One region of the Halomonas sp. BC2 genome, then DNA from elsewhere that is predicted to be linked to it. Evidence: predicted binding sites of a transcription regulator. Region 1 holds the regulator's gene; the other holds the start of a gene.

Evidence for each region. The regulator sigma-54, encoded in region 1, starts transcription at its own class of promoters, with help from an activator protein. The targets are predictions, from matches to a motif close to TGGCACNNNNNTTGCTNT.
Region 2: B7L71_RS02680 (aminomethyltransferase family protein) is a predicted target of sigma-54. The motif match lies at 1,600-1,617, and genes of this name have one in related genera.

Annotation. Positions count from the first base shown of each region.
Region 1 is NZ_LFGT01000009.1:181,688-199,454, reverse strand. It holds gene zapE (cell division protein ZapE) at 1-820, opposite strand, end outside; gene B7L71_RS07340 (ZapG family protein) at 1,058-1,501, shown strand; gene B7L71_RS07335 (Nif3-like dinuclear metal center hexameric protein) at 1,558-2,319, opposite strand; gene B7L71_RS07330 (Do family serine endopeptidase) at 2,459-3,703, shown strand; gene hisD (histidinol dehydrogenase) at 3,721-5,040, opposite strand; gene hisG (ATP phosphoribosyltransferase) at 5,054-5,707, opposite strand; gene murA (UDP-N-acetylglucosamine 1-carboxyvinyltransferase) at 5,737-6,999, opposite strand; gene B7L71_RS07310 (BolA family protein) at 7,010-7,261, opposite strand; gene B7L71_RS07305 (STAS domain-containing protein) at 7,396-7,728, opposite strand; gene B7L71_RS07300 (MlaC/ttg2D family ABC transporter substrate-binding protein) at 7,725-8,333, opposite strand; gene mlaD (outer membrane lipid asymmetry maintenance protein MlaD) at 8,417-8,881, opposite strand; gene mlaE (lipid asymmetry maintenance ABC transporter permease subunit MlaE) at 8,895-9,698, opposite strand; gene B7L71_RS07285 (ABC transporter ATP-binding protein) at 9,699-10,520, opposite strand; gene B7L71_RS07280 (KpsF/GutQ family sugar-phosphate isomerase) at 10,752-11,738, shown strand; gene B7L71_RS07275 (KdsC family phosphatase) at 11,773-12,315, shown strand; gene lptC (LPS export ABC transporter periplasmic protein LptC) at 12,316-12,900, shown strand; gene lptA (lipopolysaccharide transport periplasmic protein LptA) at 12,897-13,400, shown strand; gene lptB (LPS export ABC transporter ATP-binding protein) at 13,422-14,168, shown strand; gene B7L71_RS07255 (RNA polymerase factor sigma-54) at 14,274-15,689, shown strand; gene hpf (ribosome hibernation-promoting factor, HPF/YfiA family) at 15,787-16,095, shown strand; gene ptsN (PTS IIA-like nitrogen regulatory protein PtsN) at 16,100-16,567, shown strand; gene rapZ (RNase adapter RapZ) at 16,637-17,569, shown strand; gene B7L71_RS07235 (HPr family phosphocarrier protein) at 17,595-17,767, shown strand, end outside.
Region 2 is NZ_LFGT01000004.1:8,533-13,066, reverse strand. It holds gene glnT (type III glutamate--ammonia ligase) at 1-1,219, opposite strand, end outside; gene B7L71_RS02680 (aminomethyltransferase family protein) at 1,721-2,854, shown strand; gene purU (formyltetrahydrofolate deformylase) at 3,002-3,868, shown strand; gene folD (bifunctional methylenetetrahydrofolate dehydrogenase/methenyltetrahydrofolate cyclohydrolase FolD) at 3,865-4,534, shown strand, end outside.

The DNA of each region.
Region 1 (17,767 bases):
CCAGCGGCGCGCCCTCTTCTCCCGCATGACCGGCAATCTCCTTGAAGCTGCGCGCCAGCTCCTGGTCGGCAGCCTCATCCAGCGGCGCATGGAAGATCTCCGCACGCTCCAGCGCCCGTAACCGATAATCGATGCCGGAGTCTACATTCACGACGTCACAGTGGCGATTGACCAGTTCGATGGCGGGCAGGAACCGAGCGCGCTGCAGACCATCCTTGTAGAGATCGTCGGGCACGATATTGGAGGTCGCCACCAGCACGACACCACGCTCGAACAGCGCCTCCATGAGATTGGCCAGGATCATGGCATCCGTGATGTCCTTGACGAAAAATTCGTCGAAGCAGATCACCCTGGCTTCGGTTGCAAACTTGCCGGCAATCAGCGTCAGCGGGTTCTTCTCGCCCTTGTAGTGCGTCAGCTCGTTATGCACCCGCTGCATGAACCGATGAAAGTGCGTGCGCATTTTTTCAGGGAAGGGCAAGGCGTCATAAAACGTATCCACCAGGTAGGTCTTGCCACGTCCGACCCCACCCCAAAAGTAGAGCCCCTTCACCTGGGGCACCGGGGGCTTGTCTGGCTCGCTGCGCTTGCCCAGCAGCCCCGCCATCTTCGCCTTCAAGCCTTTACTGGCGACCACTGCTTTGGGCACGGTGGTGGTGGTCGACAGCAGGTCATCGTAAAGACGCTGAAGATGCTTGACCGCCTGCTCCTGAGCCGGGTCGTATTGAAAGTCACTGCGCGTCAAATCCTGCTGATAACGCTCCAGTGGCGTCAAGCGATGGGGGTGTTCAGACGCCTGACGTGCAGATACTGATGACATTAAAATGCTCCCGCAGCGCGTAGCCAGGCGTATGCATCGACGCGCACCTGCACATCCGCCGAGCACCGGCCTGACCGATAAAAAGAGCCTAATTATACGCCGACTGAGCGCTAAGCGCATGAGCGGATTGACCCAACCAGCCGTGACGCGCCTATAATGGGGCTGACCATGCAGCCATGCGATCGGTGACGCCATGCCATCGATGACATGGCGCGCACCACTATCAGGGAGAATACCGTGGAAGCAAGCTCGCCAATCATTTTTGCCGTTGTAGGTCTCGTCGTTGGCTTTCTCATTGGCCTTGCCTGCTATCGCCTGTTCAGCAAGAGCGAGAAAGACATGGCTGCGCTGAAGCAAACGCTACTGGAGCGCGAGCACAAGATCGCGGAACTTAAAAAAGCCATGGGCAGCAGCCTGACGGGCATCCAGCAACGTCTTGACAGCATTCGTCAGGAGGCGGACCAAATCGAAGCCCAGATCGCCGACGAGGCGGCTCAATGGCAGCTCACCAGCGTCAAAGCCTCCCATCACAAAGCAGCGGCCACGGCAGAAAACGATGCCGACCTTGCCATGCCCCGCGATTACGCGGCTGGCAAGAACGGCACGCTTTCCGAAGACTTCGGGCTGAAAGAGCATCAGAAATCAGACAGCGATACGCTTGCGCAACCTCCACGCTACTGATCTACGCTCACCAGGGCGCCCCTGAGCGCCCTGGTCGCACGTCACTTTTCTCCGAGTCAGGCCGGGTTGTCGATATCCACGAAACGATGCTCGACATCGAACTGGCTCGCCAACCACTCGCCCAAGGCCTGCACCCCATAACGCTCGGTAGCATGGTGCCCTGCCGCGATGTAGTGAATACCCAGCTCACGCGCCAGATGCGTAGTGCGTTCGGAAATCTCCCCTGATACGAAGACCTGAGCACCCGCCTCGTGGGCAGCCGTGATCATGTCCTGGGCCCCACCCGTGCACCAGGCAATTCGCTCCACCGGCTCCGCTAGCGGCGCCTCGACGACCAGCGCCTGACGCTGAAGGGTGTGGCTCAATTGATCGGCCAACGTGGTCAGCGGCTGCGGCGTCACCAGACGCCCGGACCACAGCAACCCTTCGCCCAGCTCGCCGTCCAGACACCCCTCGACCTTCCATCCCAGGCGCCGCGCCAATTCGGCGTTATTGCCCAGCTCTGCATGGGCATCCAGCGGCAGGTGATACGCCAGCAAACTCATGTCGTGGTCCATCAGCGTCTTGATGCGCTTCTGCTTCATCCCGGTAATCGCTATTGGCTCGTTCTTCCAGAAATAGCCGTGATGTACCAGCACCAGATCCGCCTGCCAGGCCACCGCCTCGTCGAGCAACGCCTGGCAGGCCGTCACGCCGGTCATGACCCGCCGAACCGTCTCTCGCCCCTCGACTTGCAGGCCATTGATGGTGTAATCCTTGAATTGACCAGCGCGGAGCTGGTGGTCACATGCAGCGACGAGTTGATCGCGATGGTTCACGTGGTCTCCTTAATTGTTGCCGCTGCCCCGTGGGGAAGCGCAGCGTAAAGTGTTACCATAACCTCCATTGTAAACTCGCTGCACGTTATCGCGAACCTCGCGACCTGCTGAAGACCGCCATCCGCTGAGGAATGCTTGCATGCACCGCCTTGTGCTGCCCTATCTCTGGCCCATTACCACGGGCCTTCTGCTGGCCGCAGTCATTCTGCTGGCCTTCCCTCAACAGATTCCCAACCCGTTTCGTCAATCTCCCCCTGCCAGCGTAGAACCCCAGCCAGCGCTGGTCGCGACCAATAGCGAGTCGACGGCCAACCGGCCCGCCCCCGAAATACGCCAGGCCGCGCCACTTTCGCGTAGCCAGGGACCTGCCAGCTACGCCAACGCCGTCAACCAGGCCGCGCCAGCGGTGGTCAACATTTATTCGTCGCGCATCGTGTCGCGGGACCAGCACCCGCTGATGTCTGACCCGTTCTTCCAGCAGTTTTTCGGCGGTGACGACGCCACGACCCACCAACGCATGCTGTCCAGCCTGGGTTCCGGGGTCATCGTCAGTGATGACGGCTATGTGCTTACCAATCATCACGTGATCAGCGGCGCCGACCAGATACAAGTGGCGCTGCGCGACGGCCGCGAAACCCTGGCCCAAGTGATTGGCACCGACCCGGAAAGCGATCTGGCAGTGTTGCGCATTCAACTGGACAACCTACCTGTGATCGAACTGGCTGATTCGAAGGAAGTGGCCGTGGGCGATGTGGCGCTGGCAATAGGCAACCCCTTTGGGGTTGGCCAGACAGTGACCATGGGCATTATTAGCGCCACGGGGCGCAGCCACCTGGGGTTGAATGCCTATGAAGATTTCATCCAAACCGACGCGGCCATCAACCCGGGCAACTCAGGCGGAGCACTGGTCAACCCTGACGGTTCACTGGTAGGCATCAATACGGCGATCTTTTCACGCTCGGGAGGCTCACAGGGAATAGGCTTCGCCATTCCGGCCAACCTTGCCCACAGCATCCTTGACGAACTGGTCACCCGGGGACGGGTGATTCGCGGCTGGCTGGGCATCGAGGCTCAGGCGCTATCGCGGGAACTGGCCGCCTCGTTTGGGTTACGCACTCCCCAAGGCCTCATCGTGGCTGGCGTGGTCAGCGGCGGCCCTGCAGCGGAAGCAGGTCTTCAGCCTGGCGATGTGCTGCTCTCCATCGATGATCAGGTGATCATGGATGCACGCGCCACCATGAGCGAGATTGCCTCCATCCCACCGGGCACCAGGCTACCGCTGACCATCGTGCGCAGCGGTGAGCGCATGGAGGTCACCCTGGAAGTGGGCGAGCGCCCCGTGCCCACCAATGCGACGTCCGAAGATCGGCAGAGCGGCTCCTGAAGCCGCTCCCCCATACCTTACTTGCTGCGAATACGATACTCGGCCGAGCGTGCATGGGCCGTCAGGTATTCGCCTCGGGCGAGGACCGACGCCACTTTGCCCAGTTCGGACGCTCCTTCAGGAGAGCAGTGAATGATCGAAGAGCGCTTCTGGAAGTCATAAACCCCCAGCGGTGACGAGAAGCGCGCCGTGCCGGACGTCGGCAGTACGTGATTGGGGCCCGCGCAGTAGTCACCCAGGGCCTCCGACGTATGACGCCCCATGAAGATGGCGCCTGCATGGCGGATCTCCTCTAGCCACGCCTCGGGCTCGGCCACGGAAAGCTCCAGGTGCTCCGGCGCTATGCGGTTGATCATCTCGACGGCGTCGGCCGGGTGCTGACAGAGAATCAGCGCCCCCCGGCGCTTGAGCGAAGCACGCGCAATCTCCTCGCGCTCCAGCGTAGGCAGCAGTCGTTCGATGGAAGCCGCGACGGCATCCAGGTGCTCGGCGTGCCAACTGACCAGAATCGCCTGGGCATCTTCATCATGCTCAGCCTGGGAGAACAGATCCATGGCCAACCAATCAGGGTCGGTCTGCCCATCGGAGACCACCATGATTTCTGACGGCCCGGCAATCATGTCGATACCTACCTGCCCGAAGACCGCACGCTTGGCGGTGGCCACGTAAATATTGCCGGGGCCCACGATCTTGTCGACACGGGGTACGCTCTGGGTGCCATAAGCCAAGGCTGCAACTGCCTGCGCCCCACCGATGGTGAAGACATGATCGACACCGGCCAGGTGTGCCGCCGCCAGCACCAGATCGTTCAGCACACCGTCAGGGGTCGGCACCACCATGACGATCTCACGCACGCCAGCCACGTGGGCGGGTATCGCATTCATCAGCACCGAAGAAGGATAGGCCGCCTTGCCGCCCGGCACATAGATACCAGCGCGGTCCAGTGGCGTCACCTTTTGTCCCAGCACCGTGCCATCGGCCTCTTGATACTGCCAGGACTCCGGCTTCTGCCGCTCGTGGTAACGACGAATGCGCTCCGCTGCCACGGCCAGCGCTTCACGCTGTTCCGACGGCAGCCCCTCATACGCTGTTTTCAACTGCTCGGGCGACAGGCGCAATTGCTCCATGGAGTCGACGGCCAGCCGATCGAAGCGGTTGGTGGCATCGATGACGGCCTGATCACCGCGCTGTTTGACGTCCGCCAGTATTTCATCGACACGGGCCTGCACGGCGCTATCGGACACGCCCTCCCAGTCCAGCAGCGCATCCAGCTGACGGTGGAAGCCCGGCTCAGTGGTAGAGAGCCGAGCAATGGTGGCAGTGGTTGTCTCACTCATGGCGAACCTCGTGTCATTCGGCAGGCAGCAATTGACGTTGCTTTACGGCACTTTCCAAACGCGCCAGTAGCGGTTTGATACGATCATGCTTCATGGTCATGGCCGCCTTGTTAACTACCAGGCGGGTGCTGATATGGGCAATCAACTCCCTCGGCTCCATGCCGTTGGCACGCAGCGTATTGCCGGTATCGACGATATCGACGATCTCGTCGGCGAGGTTCATCAACGGCGCCAGCTCCATGGCGCCGTACAGCTTGATCACCTCTGCCTGAATGCCCTGCTCGGCGTAGTAGCGGCGCGCCACGTTGACGAATTTGGTCGCTACCCGGCGACGGGCTCGCGCCGGGGGCTGCCCGGTCACGCCTGCCGTCATCAGCTTGCAGCGGGCAATGTCCAGATCCAGCGGCTCGTACAGCCCCTCGGCACCATGCTCCAGCAGTACATCCTTGCCCGCCACGCCCACGTCGGCGGCCCCCAACTGTACATAGGTCGGTACATCGGTGGCGCGAATGATGACCAGCTTCACATCCGGCAGGTTGGTATCGAACAGCAGCTTGCGACTCTTGCTCAAATCTTCTGCGGGCGTAATGCCCGCATCTGCCAACAGCGGCAGCGTTTCGTCCAGAATACGCCCTTTCGAGAGGGCCAGGATCAATTGCTTACTCATGGTGTAAGGCCAATGGTTGGTCACATGGCTTAGCCGGGGATGCGACGAATCTTCGCCCCCAGCAGCTGAAGTTTTTCCTCGATGCATTCATAGCCGCGATCAATATGGTAGATGCGGTCTACCAGCGTCTCGCCTTCGGCCATCATGGCCGCGATCACCAGAGACGCCGAGGCGCGCAAGTCCGTGGCCATGACCGGCGCACCGGACAGTTTGTCGACGCCCTTGATGAGGGCAGCGTTGCCCTCCAGCACGATATTGGCCCCCATGCGATTGAGCTCTTGCACGTGCATGAAACGGTTTTCGAAGATCGTCTCCACCACGCGAGAGTGCCCTTCTGCCACCGCATTCATGGCCACGAACTGCGCCTGCATGTCGGTGGGAAATGCCGGGTAAGGCGCGGTACGAATATTGACGGCCTTGGGGCGCTTGCCATGCATATCCAGCGCGATCCAGTCGTCACCACTGGTGATCTCGGCACCGGCCTCTTCCAGCTTGGCCAGCACTGCCTCGAGGATATCGGCACGAGTACGCTTGACCTTGACGCGCCCACCGGTCATGGCAGCCGCCACCAGAAACGTTCCGGTTTCGATACGGTCCGGCATCACATCGTGTTCACAGCCGTGCAGGGAAGGCACCCCATCGATGATGATGGTATCGGTGCCATGCCCCTTGATCTTCGCGCCCATCTTGATCAGACACTCGGCAAGGTCCACGACCTCGGGCTCACGGGCAGCATTTTCAAGAACGGTACGGCCATCGGCCAGGGTCGCGGCCATCAGCAGGTTCTCGGTGCCCGTCACGGTCACCGTATCGAAGAAGATCGTGGCCCCCTTGAGGCGACCCTCTACGCGCGCACGAATATAGCCCGCTTCCACGTGGATTTCGGCACCCATGGCCTCGAGGCCACGCAGGTGCAGATCCACCGGCCGCGAGCCAATGGCACACCCACCAGGCAGCGAAACATCGGCTTTGCCGAAGTGCGCCAGCAACGGGCCCAGCACCAGAATCGAGGCGCGCATTTTCTTGACAAGCTCGTAAGGCGCATGGCACTGGGTCACTTGAGAGCCGTCCAACTGAATGCTCAGCTTCTCGCCCATGACGGGCTCGACGCCCATCCGGCCCAACAGCTCCAGCGTCGTGGTGATATCCTGCAAATGCGGCAAATTGCCGATCACCACGGGGCCATCGGCCAACAGGCTGGCACACAGAATGGGCAGCGCTGCGTTCTTGGCACCACTGGCCCACACTTCTCCGTCAACGCAACCGTTGCCGGTAATAATCAGCTTATCCATGGGCAGGCCGTTACTCAGCACTTTGCGATGCAGTTTGCCACTGCGTCGGGGTAAACGTTTTGATGCTGATAGCGTGGAGGGCACCGGACGCGATTTCATCACTCAGTGCGGCATAGACCAGCTGCTGACGCTTCACTGGTGAGAGACCTTCAAAGGCTTCGCCAACCGCAATCACCTGAAAATTGCAGCCTTCACCCTGGATGTGAAACTCACACCCATCGATGCGGGATTCAAGCAGTGCTTTGACCTCGTTGGGTTGCATAAGCCAGGAAACTCCTTTGGGGTCGAAAAGAATGTGCGGAAAAGCCACATGATAAAGAAAAGCATCACACTTGGCGATGTTGGCAGCATGACGGATAGAAGAAAGCAGCCCGCAGGCTGCTTTATGGAGAAGGATTACTGCACGGGGCTGTGCTGAGCTATCAAGGGCTCCAGCTCTGCCAGCGTCGCCAGACGCTGGAGCGGCGGCGATAGCACGATCGCGCTCACCGGCAACTGCCTGGCTTGGCTGGCTCGCAGCCACTCGAACATCACGCTCAAGGCAGCGCTACTGGCACCATCGACACCGCTGAAGTCGAACTGAACCGACGTGGCTCGGGTGGTTCGCAGCCAGCTCACTCCTGCCGCCGCCACATCGGCGGCGGCGTTCATGCTCAAGTCACCGGACACCACCAACCCATCCGGTTGCTCGGCCAGCGAGACATTCGGGCGGTCGAGCAGCGTGCTCACGCATCGCCCCCTTTCTCCAGCTCTTCGACGCCGATGTCCGGCGACCAGCCACGAATGACCGCATCGTAATCGCGATTGTTTTCACGCATGGCCTGATCGAACTGATTGCGGAACGTGAGGCCCAGGTTGATGCCATTGACGATCACGTTGACCACACGCCACTCACCATTGGCCAGCCGCAGGCTATAGGTAACCGGGTAGACCTGGCCGTTGTTGGCCACCACTTCCATATCGACGCTGGCTTGATCTTCATGACGCTGGGCACGCTGCTGACTCAACACACGCAGCTCATCGTAGTCGAAAGTCACCAGACCTCGGGTGTAGGTATCGATCAGCGTCTGGCGGAAGACATCCGCAAAGCGGCTGCGCTGCTCTGGCGTAGCGTTGCGGAAGTAACTGCCCATGACGCTGGCGCCGATGTAACGGAAATCGGCAATATCATCCAGGCTATCGTTGACCAGTGCCTTCAGCTCATCGAGGTTATTGGCGTAATAGTCTTCACGCCCGTCGATTTGCGCCATGAACTCGTCGATGTTGTTGCGAATCATCTGTTCGGGCGATTGAGATTGCGCCTTGGCCAAGGCAGGCAAGGCCATCAACAGCATGGCAAGGGCAACCCACCGGGAAAAATCACTGTCATTTTCTGCATCATTACACCTCTGTAATCTGGCACCATCACCATTGACGCTTAGTTGCTGACCATATTGGACACGAACTGCTGAATAAGTTCTTCCAACACCAGCGCGGATTGCGTATCGCGAATCGTGTCACCATCCTGTAGCACCTCCGGGGCGCCGCCCACACTCAAACCAATGTACTGCTCGCCCAGCAGCCCCGCCGTCAGAATGGCCGCCGTGGTATCCTGGGAAAGCTGGCCTTCCAGGTCACTGTTCAGGCTTAGCACTACGCGGGCGTCGTACCACTCCCGGTCCAGCTCGATGGCCTCGACACGTCCAACGGTCACGCCCGCCATGGTGACGCGGGCACGCGGCTTGAGGCCGCCGATATTGGAGAAGTTGGCTTCCAGGCGGAACGTGTCAGACGCGCCCGAAAGCGTCAAACCGCTGACTCTCAGCCCCAGAAAGACCAGGCCGATGATCCCCGCCAACATGAACAGACCAACGCCAAACTCCATGGTTTTACTGCGCTTCATGACACCACCCCAACTATTGAAGGCCGCCGAACATGACGGCGGTTAAAACGAAATCCAGCCCCAGCACCGCCAACGATGAGTACACCACCGTGCGGGTGGTCGCCCGAGAAATGCCTTCGGACGTGGGAATCAGATCATAGCCCTGGAACACGGCGATCCAGGTCACCACCAGGGCAAACACCAGGCTCTTGATCATGCCGTTACCGACATCGTTGATGAACGAGACGCTGGACTGCATGTTGCTCCAGTAGGAACCTTCGAAAACGCCCAGCCACTCGACGCCCACCAGATAGCCGCCCCAGATACCCACCACACTGAATCCCACGGTGAGAATCGGCAGCGCCACGAACCCGGCCCAAAGCCTCGGGGCCACTACGCGACGCAGCGGGTCGACGCCAATCATTTCCATGCTGGTCAACTGTTCGGTGGCCTTCATCAAACCAATTTCGGCGGTCAACGCCGAACCAGCCCGCCCTGCAAAAAGCAGCGCTGCCACCACCGGCGCCAGCTCCCGCAGCAACGACAGCGCCACCATCTGCCCCAATGCCTGCTCGGCACCAAAGTCCACCAGAATGGTGTAGCCCTGAAGCGCCAGCACCATGCCGATGAACAGCCCGGACACCAGCACGATGGCCAGAGAAAGCACGCCGACAAAATGCATTTGACGAAGCCACAGAGCCCACCCTTCACGGGAGGGCACGCCCACCGCCGACTGCGCCAGAAAAACGGCCGCGCGCCCCAGCGCTTCCACCATCTCGCATCCCTTGCGCCCCAATCGCGTGATGGGCGCTACCCACTGTAAGAGTCTTGACTGCATTTACCCTGCCCCGCTTGCTGGATCGTGACCGAGAATGTCTCGGTAAAGGGTGTTGCCAGGATAGTGAAACGGCACAGGGCCGTCCGGCTCACCATGCATGAACTGACTGACTCTGGGGTCCTCGTTGACATCCAGTGACGCCGGCGTGCCATGCGCCACCACCTGGCCATCGGCGATCAGGTAGAGATAGTCGGCAATGCTCAAGGTCTCCTTGATGTCATGGGAAACCACTACAGAGGTCAGCGACATGGCCTGGTTCAAGCGCTTGATAAGCTGCACCAGTACGCCCATGGAAATAGGGTCCTGGCCCACAAAGGGCTCATCATAGAGAATCAGCTCCGGGTCCAGCGCCACGGCCCGTGCCAGCGCCACCCGGCGGGCCATGCCCCCTGAAAGCTCGGCGGGCGACAGATGACGCGCGCCGCGCAGGCCCACGGCCTGCAGCTTCATCAACACCAGATCTCGAATCATGGTATCGGGCAGGTCGGTATGCACGCGTAGTGGAAAAGCCACGTTCTCGAAGACATCCAGATCGGAAAACAGCGCGCCACTCTGAAACAGCATGCCCATTCGTTTGCGCAGCGCAAACAGCGCCTTGCGAGACAGCCGATGCACATCCTGCCCATCGATCAGCACGCGCCCCCGATCAGGCACCAGCTGCCCACCGATCAATTTCAACAGGGTGGTCTTGCCGGTTCCGCTGGGCCCCATGATGGCAGTGACTTTGCCACGCGGAATGCTCATGCTCACGCCACGAAAGATATCGTGGTCGCCGCGGGAAAAGTACACATCTTCCACCTGGATAAAGGGCATATCCGTCATGGGCATCACACCCCTCGCTCGCTCGCCAGTGCAGGCCTTTCAGACCCACCCCGGCGGTTTAAAAAACAGTGTTTTCGAAATATTATCGAACATCGTATCCTAACGCTACCCACAGGAACAGCCACGCGCACCTGGCCTGCTGCCCAGCGCCTGCCCGCAGTTTGGCTAAAAGCCGCCGCAAGGTGTTATTCTTGAAGGCTATCAACCGTGATGACGAGAACGAGACCGACCATGCCCCAATCTCCCACCCCACCCAGCTTACTGCGTGAAAGCGCGCTGCGGACACTGCAGATAGAGCAAGCGGCCATTGGTGGTTTGCAAGCCAAGCTGGACGAGAGCTTCGACCGCGCCTGCCAGCTGATCCTGGCTTGCAAGGGTCGTGTGGTGGTGACCGGCATGGGCAAATCCGGCCATATCGCCGGCAAGCTGGCAGCCACCCTGGCCAGTACCGGCACGCCCGCGTTCTTCGTTCACCCCGGCGAAGCCAGCCACGGCGACCTCGGCATGATTACCCGGGGCGATGTGGTGCTGGCCCTGTCGAACTCGGGTGAAACCGCCGAAGTCACCGCCCTGCTGCCGCTGCTCAAGCGCCTGGGAACCCCCTTGATCAGCATGACGGGGCGCCCGGACTCCACCCTGGCACGCCATGCCGAGGCCCACCTGGACAGCGGCGTAGAGCGAGAAGCCTGCCCTCTGGATCTGGCCCCCACCAGCTCGACGACGGCAGCGCTTGCGCTGGGTGACGCGCTGGCCGTCGCACTGCTGGAAGCACGTGGCTTCACAGCCGAAGACTTCGCCCTGTCACACCCCGGCGGCAGCCTGGGCAAACGCCTGCTGCTAAGGGTACGCGACCTGATGCACGACGGCGCGCGGCTGCCTCGGGTGGCGCTGGGCAGCCCGCTGCGCGATGCCCTGCTGGAAATTACGCGCCAGGGGCTCGGCTTTACCTGTGTCATCGACAATGAGGGTCGGCTTGCCGGGGTCTATACCGACGGCGACCTGCGCCGCACGCTGGACCAGTTTCACGACCTGCGCGACGTCAAGGTAGACGACGTCATGACGCGGCCCGGCAAACGCATCGGCCCCGACGTCCTGGCGGCCGAAGCCGTGCGTATAATGGAAGATAGTCGTATCACGGCGCTGGCCGTGGTCGATGAACAGCAGCGCCCGATTGGCGCGCTGCACATGCATGACCTGCTGGCAAGCGGCGTTATCTAACCCATGATCCAATGATGGATGATACGGAGGCTCTATGGCCCTACCTGACGCACTTTTAGATCGTATACGCCGTGTAAAACTGCTGGCCCTGGACGTGGACGGCGTGCTGACCGATGGTCGCCTTTACTTCCAGGCCGACGGCGTCGAAATCAAGGCCTTTCATACCCAGGATGGCCACGGCTTGAAGCTGCTCAAGCGCGTCGGCATCCATGTCGCGCTGATTACCGGCCGTGACTCGCCCATGGTGAGCCAGCGCGCCGCAGCGCTGGGCATCAGCCATGTTCATCAAGGCTGTGAAGACAAGCTCGCCACCCTGCGTGGGCTCTGCCAGCGGCTCGGTATCACCCTGGAGCAGGTCGCCTTCTGCGGCGATGACCTCCCGGACCTGGCGCCGATCAAACGCTCGGGCATCGGCATCACCGTCCCCAACGCACCGGACTACATGCATACCCACGCCGACTGGATTACCGACCGTCTGGGCGGACATGGCGCCGTTCGCGAAATTTGCGACACGCTGCTGACCAGCCAGGGGCACTGGGACGCCGTGCTCGACACTTACCTACACGGCTCCACCTGAATGGGCATCAGGGTGAAAAAGCGCGTCTGGCTGACGGGGCTGGTCATCACCCTGGGGGGACTGCTGGTTTGGCTGGACCCCCGCGCGCCCCAGCAGCGCGAGGTAGATCCTGAGGCCCAGGCCCAAGAGCCCGGACACGTGCTGGAAAATGCCGAAATCACCCTGTTCGGTGAAGACGGCACGCTTCAGCAATCCTTGGTGGCACCGCGTCTGGTACATACCCCGCAGGCGGCCATGACCCACGTCACGTCACCACGCGCCACCCTGTTCGACAGCGAGCAGCGTGAATGGCTGGCCATTGCCGACACCGGCACCTTGAACATGGACTCCCAGGCGCTGACCCTGGCCGGATCCGCGCGCCTGCTGGCGCCGGACGAAGGCTGGCAGCTGGATACCGACCTGCTGCACTATGATGGACTGGAGCGTCATGCCTGGAGCGACACCCCTGTGGTGCTGCAGCAGCCACCTCAACGCATCGAAGCCTCACGCATGGATGTCTGGCTGGACGACAGCCGTGTCAGTTTGATCGATAACGTGCGCGGCGTGCATCCGCCCGCCCCCCAATCTTCTCAGGAGTCGCCATGAACGCCCTGCTTCGTACGGCACTGTTCGCCCTTGCCGTTCCCATGGTGGTAGGCGTACTGCCTGCCGCCGCTCAACAACAGGCCCCCGTTGAAGTGGAAGCCGACCGCCTGGACCTGGACCAACGTGCGGGCACGGCGGTCTATACCGGCAACGTCGACATTCGCCAAGGTGAAATGCAGCTGCGCGGAGAGCGTGTCGAAATTCATCGCAACGAGGCGGGCGAGCTCTCCCGGGCCGTCGCCACGGGCGAGCGTGCCTACCTGCGCAACCAGCTGGAAGACCAGACGACGCCCATGGAAGGCTGGGCGCGGCGCATCGTCTACCATGTGTCCGAGCGGCGTGTAGAGCTGATCGACCAGGCCGAACTGACCCAGCAAGGGGATCGCTTCCAGGGTGGACGGCTCGAATACTTCATTGACCGCGGGGTGGTCCAAGCACGCTCCGATGTCAGCGGCAGCGCACCGCAACGCATCCGCATGACCTTACAGCCCGAGCAATAGAGAGAGCCCCTCGTGACAGCCATCAGCCCCGACACTGCAGCGGTCAAGACGCTCCATGCACAGCATCTGGCCAAGAGTTACAAGCGCCGCCGCGTGGTCAAGGATATCAACCTGGAAATTGCCCAAGGCAGTGTCGTTGGCCTGCTAGGCCCCAACGGCGCAGGCAAGACCACCTCGTTCTACATGATCGTCGGCCTGGTGAAGGCCGATGCTGGCAAAGTGGGCATCGACGATCTCGACCTGACCCGGGCGCCGATGCATGAGCGTGCCCTGGCAGGCATCGGCTACCTGCCTCAGGAAGCATCGATCTTTCGCAAACTGTCGGTGGCCGACAATATCATGGCCATTCTGGAAACGCGTCGTGAGCTGGACCGCAGCAGCCGAGAAGCCAAGCTCGAATCTCTGCTGGAAGATTTTCACATCACCCACATTCGCGACAACCTGGGCATGAGCCTCTCGGGCGGCGAGCGGCGGCGGGTGGAAATCGCTCGCTCGCTGGCCACCGAACCTGCCTTCATTCTGCTGGATGAACCATTTGCCGGCGTCGACCCCATTTCCGTGGGCGATATCAAATCGATCATACGCGCCCTCAAGAAGCGTCATATTGGCGTCCTCATCACCGACCACAACGTGCGTGAAACTCTGGATATCTGCGATATTGCCTACATTGTTGGCGACGGACACATCATCGCCAGTGGAAACCCCCAGGAAATCCTCAATAACCAGAAGGTACGCGACGTCTATCTGGGCGCCGACTTCCGGCTTTAAACAATGGCCCACGAAGACATTTTATTTAGTGGCATGCTTATTGCACTTGCACCAAACGGAGACTCGCTCTAGGGTGGAGCTTTCTGATTAACGAGTGGTTCTCAGATGGTCATGAAAGCTTCTCTTCAACTGCGCATCGGCACACAGCTGACCATGACACCTCAGCTGCAGCAGGCCATTGCGCTGCTTCAGCTATCGACGCTGGACCTTCGTCAAGAAATTCAGCAGGCGCTGGATGCCAACCCCATGCTCGAGCAGGAAGATGAGTTTGGCGAACAGGCCGTCAGCGAGCCTCAGGAAGCCGAGTGGGCAGACAGCATCCCCAGCGAGCTTTCCGTAGACAGCGACTGGTCCGACACGTATCAGGACATGGGGAGCATGGGCGGCAGCAGCGAAGGCCCGGACTTCGAGCGTCAGGCGGCGGGGCAGAGCCTGCACGGTCACCTGCTTTGGCAATTGGCCATGACCGACTTCTCCTCCCGTGAACATGCCATCGCCGAAAGCCTCATCGATGCGCTGGATGCCAACGGCTACCTGACCCAGCCTCTCAACGACATTCGCGAGGGGCTCAAGGCACAAGGCCACGACGGCCTGAGCCAGCGCGAGGTCGAAAACACCCTGCTGCGCCTTCAGCAGTTCGAACCCACCGGAGTATTTGCCCGTGACCTGCGGGAGTGCCTGATGCTGCAGCTGGCCTCGCTGCCCGAAGACACCCCGCTGCTGATGCCTGCCAAACGCCTGGTACGCCAGTTTCTCGAAGCCCTTGGCAAGGACGACATGCGCTTGCTGAAGCGACGCCTGAGCCTCGACGACGAGCAGTTGGACGATGTCATCCGTTTAATTCGCAGCCTTGACCCCAGGCCTGGAAGCGCCTATGGCATCACCGACGACAGCTATGTCACGCCAGATCTGGTGGTACGCCACGATCACGAGGGCTGGCACCTGGAACTCAACCCGGAAGCGCTGCCCCGACTGCGTATTCAGCCCGACTACGCCAGCCTGATCAAACGCGCCGACAAGAGCCAGGACAACCAGTTTCTGAAAGAGCATCTCCAGGAGGCTCGCTGGCTGATCAAAAGCCTTTCGAGCCGCAACGACACCCTGCTGCGCGTGGGGCGCGAGATCATTGCTCGGCAGATCGGCTTTCTGGAGCATGGCGAAGAAGCCATGAAACCACTGATTCTGGCCGATATCGCCGAAGCGGTGGAGATGCATGAATCGACCATCTCGCGGGTCACTACCCAGAAATACATTCATACCCCGCGCGGGGTGTTCGAGCTCAAGTACTTCTTCTCCAGCCAAGTCAGCGGCCAGGAAGGTGGCGACAGCCATTCCAGCACGGCCATTCGAGCACGCATCAAGAAACTGATTCAGGACGAGCCTCCGGGCAAGCCACTCTCCGACAGCCGTCTGGTCACCCTGCTGGAAGCGGGCGGCATCACCGTGGCCCGCCGCACCGTGGCCAAGTACCGTGAGTCGATGGGTATACCTTCGTCGAGTGAGCGCCGTCGTTTACGCTAGTTAAACGCTCTCGCCCAACAAACTCTCGACGAGGGCTTTGCAATGGCCCAAAAAGGGTTACAATCGAAGTACAGTCCGATGGATAAGGAGCACGTCAATGCAAGTAAACATCACTGGTCATCACGTTGAACTGACTGACGCCTTGCGTGACTACGTAAACGAAAAGCTGGAACGCGTTGAGCGTCACTACGACAACATCACGACCGTCCAGGTCACCTTATCTGTCGAAAAGGAGCGCCAGCAAGCGGCTTGCACGCTGCATGCCGCAGGAGCAGACCTGCATGCGGAAGCGCAGGATAATGACATGTACGCGGCCATTGACGCCCTGGCGGACAAAATCGACCGTCAGCTGGTAAAACACAAGGAAAAAGCACAAGCCCGCGCCCAAGGCGCTGGCGTGCGTTAAACCGATGACGTTGGAAACCATACTCCCCCCGGAGCGCGTGCTGTACGACGTGCCCGGGGGCAGCAAAAAAAGGGTGCTGGAGTTTTTCAGCACCTTTATCGCTCAGAACACGCCCAGCCTGGACAGTCAGGAAGTCTTCAGTCGCCTGATTGGCCGTGAACGGCTGGGCAGCACTGGTATCGGCAATGGCGTAGCCATCCCCCATGCACGCAGTCCTCACTGCAGCACGCCCATTGCTGGCTTTCTCAAGCTAGCCGAGCCCGTCGACTTCGATGCCATCGATGGTGACCCCGTCGATCTGGTGTTCGTGCTGCTGGTACCCGAAGAAGCCGATGATACGCATTTGGCGCTATTGGGTCAGGTCGCCACCATCATGAACGACGCAGCCACACGCCAGCAATTGCGCAATGTCAGCAGCCAGCGTGAACTGCTGACGCTGTTGACCGACAAGATTCGCGAGCAGGCTGCCTAGCGCAGCCTTTGCTGGGCAGCAAGGCCGTCGGTAACCCCCTATTCCTTCTCAAGCCAAGAGAGATGCGCTATGCAGCTGGTGATCATTAGCGGCCGTTCAGGGTCCGGTAAGTCCATCGCCCTACAGGCGCTGGAAGATCTTGGCTATTACGCCATCGACAACCTGCCTGCCATGCTGCTGGGCTCGCTGGTCGATGAACTGCGTCAACAGGGGGGGCGTACTCATTTGGCCGTCAGCATCGATGCGCGCAACTTGCCTACTGCACTGGAACAGTTGCCTGCTCTGCTGGAAGAACTACGCCAGCGTCAGATCCGTTTTCAGGTCATCTACCTGACCACGGACGCTCGCATTCTGCTGGAGCGCTACTCGGCTACCCGTCGGCGCCACCCGCTGACGCGGGATAGCGACATGACCCTGGAAGAGGCCATCAACAAGGAAGAAGAAACCCTGCTCGAGATTCGGGACCTGGCTGACCTGCTGATCGACACGTCGCGTCTTTCGGTACACGACCTACGCCGCCGCATCACCGATCAGGTTGCTCATCAGCGGCGTGACCAGTTGACCCTGACGTTCGAATCTTTCGGCTACAAACGGGGCGTACCCATGGATGCCGATATCGTGTTCGACGTGCGCTGCCTGCCCAACCCCTATTGGGACCCCAGCTTGCGGCAGTTCACCGGACGCGACGCCAACATCAAGGCCTTCTTGAGCGGCTACCCCATCGTCGATGACATGCGTGACGATATTCATGCCTGGCTGGAGAAATGGCTACCTGCTTACCAAAGCAGTCAACGCAGCTATATGACCGTGGCCATTGGCTGTACCGGCGGACAGCATCGCTCTGTCTACATGGTCGAGCAATTAGCGCAATCGCTGGTCAAGCACACTGGCGCTATTCAGCTCAGACACCGGGAATTGGGCTTGCAGTACACGCTGAGCGAATTACCCGCTACCGTCGATGCCGTTTCTTCCACCCCTCCCAGCGACACGACGTCGCCCTGATATCACTCGGCAAAAAGGAACCAGAGTGCCTGAAAGAACCTTAACGCTGACCAACCAACGCGGCCTTCATGCCCGCGCCGCCACCAAACTGGTCAAGTGCGGCCAGCAGTTTTCAGCCCGCATTCACGTGTACAAACAGCAGCAAAAGGCCGATGCGGCCAACATCATGTCGCTGCTGATGCTGGCGGCCCCCTGCGG
Region 2 (4,534 bases), on a different contig from region 1:
CGCGCAGATGGGTATCCGCTTCCAGGGCATCAATCGCCTCTTTAAGCGACTGCGGCAGAATCTCGATGCCTTGCGCTTGGCACTGCTCTGGCGTGAGCTCGTAAAGGTTGATGTTTTGCGCCTTGCCGGGGTCCAGCTTGCGCTCGATGCCATCCATTCCCGCCGCAATCAGGGCGGCGTGAACCAGATAAGGGTTGCAGCCAGCATCGGGGAGACGGAATTCAAGACGGCCATAAGGCACGCGCACCATGGCCGAACGGTTGTTATCACCATAGGCAATGAATACCGGTGCCCAGGTCGCCCCGCTCGCCGAACCGCCGGCCACCAGGCGTTTGTAGGAATTCACCGTTGGGGCAGCAAAGGCACATAGCGCCGGGGCGTGATGAAGTAACCCGCCCAGAAAATGGTAAGCCGTCGTCGACAGGCCAAGATGCTGGGGGTCGCTGTCATCGCCAAAGACGTTATTGCCGTCTTTATCAGCAATGGAAAGATGGATATGCATGCCGTTGCCAGGCCGATCAGCATGCGGCTTGGGCATAAAGGAACACACCATGCCAAGCTCGTTGGCGATTTCACCGGCAGCCATGCGCACAAAGGTAAAGCGGTCAGCAGAGGTCAGGGCGTCACTGAAGGTGTAATTGATCTCGAACTGGCCGTTGGCATCTTCGTGATCAATTTGGTAGATATCAAAGTCCACCGCCTGAAGCGCTTCGACCAACCTTTCCAGAAACTCGCGTGAGCGCGACAAGCCTTTATAGTCGTAGCAGGGCTTGGCCAGCGTATCGCTCTCATCAACCGGCAACAGCTCACCGGACGCTCCCCGCTTGAACAAGGAAAACTCAGGCTCCAGGCCGGTGTTCAACGTCCAGCCCAGCTCGTTTAGCCGCTCTAACTGACGCATCATGACAACGCGGCTGTCCAGCGCGTGCGGGGCATCATTGACGTAACCGCAGCACGCCATGCGAGCGTAGTGTTTCTGCCACGGCACCAACGACAACGAGTTCAAATCACCTTTGGCCATAAAATCCGGCCCATGGGGCTGCATGCCAAGGCCCGACACCGCAAAGCCAGCGAACCCCGCGCCTTTCTCAACGACATCCATCAGGCAGTTAGCCGGCACTGACTTGGTTTTGGCCGCACCGTGTATATCCACGAACTGGGCCAGCAGATAACGGATGTCATGCTCTTTGATCAACTCAACAGCAGCTTCTGGAGACATACTCAACCCTCTTAAAAATTCTTTTCAAGAAACTATATTTCCCAAAAAGAAAGGCACATAGCATGCCAGAATGTCTCGTCGACCGTTAAAAAACCTCCTCAAATACCTACAAAACACTGATTTAAATGAAATAAATATTTAATTCAGGATTTCAAGAAAGCATTTCCCATCTTTTCTCCTATTGGTTTCTGTGCCTTGACCGCGCCATAACGGTGCAAATTTGCCAAAAAGCGCACCCATAAAGAACAAATGACACGCATATAAAAACCTGGAGGAAAATATGGCGAATATATCGACCTAAAAATTCAAAAAATAAGTAACTGTTTTTTATATGAAATAAACCTGTGTCTCATGCATTTTCTGTATGCACTGACACGTCATGGCAAGCTTATTGCTTCACTGCAAGGAAATATAATTTCTTTTAAAGAATCCATAAAGGGCGACAGCCACTTCTGGTTTCTTTTGGAAAACCTGCCCTAACCGACTGGAAGGAGAATTGATATGACAACGTTATGGCGTACTTCTGCCCTTGCCGAACGCCACCATGCACTCGGTGCGACACTGGAAGACTGGAACGGCATGGGGACTGCGTTTCGTTACGCGGGAGCGGATACCGCCGATCACCACGCCGCCATTCGCACCCAAGCAGGCTTGATGGATGTCTCTGGTCTGAAAAAGATCCATTGCGTTGGCCCGCATGCCAAAGTGCTGCTAGACCATGCCACCACGCGGGATATGTCAAAGCTTTACCCGGGAAAATCTGTCTATGCCACCATGCTCAACGAGGCTGGCAAGTTCGTGGATGATTGCATTGTCTACTGCCTGGCGCCGAATGCGTACTTGGTGGTGCATGGCACCGGTCTGGGCCAGGAAATGCTCACTCTAGGTGCCTTGGGTCGTAACGTCAGCCTGATGTTTGACGATGATCTTCACGACTTGTCACTGCAAGGGCCATTGGCCGTCGACTTTCTTGAAAAGCATGTTGAGAGTATTCGCGACCTGCGTTACTTCCACCATTTGCAGACCCGCCTGTTTGGCTTTGATGTGATGATTTCACGCACCGGCTATACCGGTGAGCGCGGCTATGAGATTTTTTGCAAGGCCAAGGATGCTCCCTCTGTGTGGGACGAAATCCTCGACAAGGGTGCCCCCATGGGCATCGTGCCATGCGGTTTCGAGACACTCGATTGGCTACGCGTGGAAAGTAACCTGCTGTTCTATCCCGTTGATAACTCCGAGACATACCCCTTCCCCGACCAGCCCGCCGGCGACACGCTATGGGAGCTGGGGCTGGACTTCACCGTATCCAAGGACAAGACCGAGTTCCGGGGGGCAGGCGAACACTTCCGCCTCAAGGGCAAGGAGCGCTTCAAGATCTTTGGTGTATTGATTGACAGCGAGGAGGCGGCAAGCGCTGGGGACACCCTCTGGGCAGATAACAAGCAGGTCGGCATTGTTACCGAAGGCATGTTTTCAAGGCTTAGTGGCCGCTCCATGGCACTGGCGCGCCTTGATGTTCCTTATGCCGAGCACGGTGTGCCGTTGGAAATACGTGGCAGCCTGCAAGCCACTGCCAGCAGCCATAGCTTGCCTTTTGATGACCCTGACAAACAAAAGCGCATTGCCAAAGGCTAGATGAAACGATCAATAAAAAGGAAAATCCATATCGACAAAAGCCAAATATGAAGTCAATCTATTACATAGAGATATATTTGGCTTTAAATCGATAAATTTCTTATTTTTTATTTATATTTAAAATTTTAAATTTATATAGGAAAAAAAATGAAGGATTCTTGTGACAGTTACATCATCCGCGTTTCTTGCCCGGCTACCTCCGGCATCATTTCGGCGGTGACCTCGTTTTTGAGCGAGCATGACTGCTATATCAGTGAACTGGCCCAATACGATGATGAAGAGCTGCAAAACTTCTTTCTGCGTGCCAAGTTTCGCTTCAATGAAGGCGTGAGTGGGGATATCGAGACATTGCGTGATGAATTTGCCGCCATCGCCAAGGACTTTGAGATGGAGTGGCAGATTTACAGCAGTTCCAAACCCATGCGCGTTTTGCTGATGGTCAGCAAGTTCGATCACTGCCTGAGCGATTTGATGTATCGCCAGGCGCAAGGTGAGCTAGACATGGAAATCACCGCCATCGTCTCGAACCATCGCGACCTTCGCCCCATGGCCGAGCGCGAAGGCATCCGCTTTGTTTACCTGCCGGTCACTAAAGAGACCAAGGCCAAGCAGGAAGCCGCGCTGATGGATATCGTCGAAGAGACCGGTACCGAGCTTGTCGTGCTGGCACGTTATATGCAGATTCTGTCTGACAACCTGTGCCGCCAACTGTCCGGGCGCGCCATCAATATTCACCACTCCTTCTTACCGGGGTTCAAGGGGGCCAAGCCTTATCATCAGGCACATACGCGAGGCGTCAAACTGATTGGTGCCACCGCGCACTACGTGACCTCTGACCTTGATGAAGGCCCGATTATCGATCAGGAAGTTCAGCGCGTTAACCATACCTATCGCCCTGAAGACCTGGTCGCCGTGGGACGTAACACGGAAACCATCGCGCTTTCCCGTGCGGTCAAGTATCACCTGGAGCACCGCATCTTCCTTGATCAGAACAAAACGGTGATTTTCCAATGACCCTCACGACACAAACATCTGCCGCCTTGATTGACGGCAAAGCCTGGGCCGAGCGGGTACTGGTTGAAGTCGCCGACAGCGTGGCGCAACTGGAAGCGGAAGGCACCACACCAGGGCTTGCTGTGGTGTTGATCGGTGAAGATGCCGCCAGCCAGGTATATGTGCGCAACAAGATCCGTAAGGCTGAAGCGGTCGGGATCCGTTCGCTTGAGTATCGCTTCGACACCTCCTTGACCCAGGCCGAGCTGCTGGCACTGATCGACAAGCTGAACCAGGACCCTGAGGTCAACGGCATTCTGGTGCAGCTGCCGCTTCCCGACAACATCAGCGAGGACGCCGTGATTCAGGCGATTTCACCGCTCAAGGACGTCGACGGGTTTCATCGTGAAAACGTGGGAGGGCTGGCACAGGGCGCTGACGTGCTGACACCCTGCACGCCTACCGGCTGCCTGCGTCTTCTGCAGGAAACCTGCGGCGACCTGAGCGGTAAACATGCCGTGGTCGTCGGGCGCTCCAACATCGTCGGCAAGCCCATGGCCGCCCTGCTGCTTCAGGCCAACTGCTCGGTCACGGTGCTCCACTCACGCAGCGTTAACGCCGAAGCCATCGCGCGCCAGGCGGATATTGTCATTGCCGCGGTCGGTCGCCCGAAGATGATCAATGCCG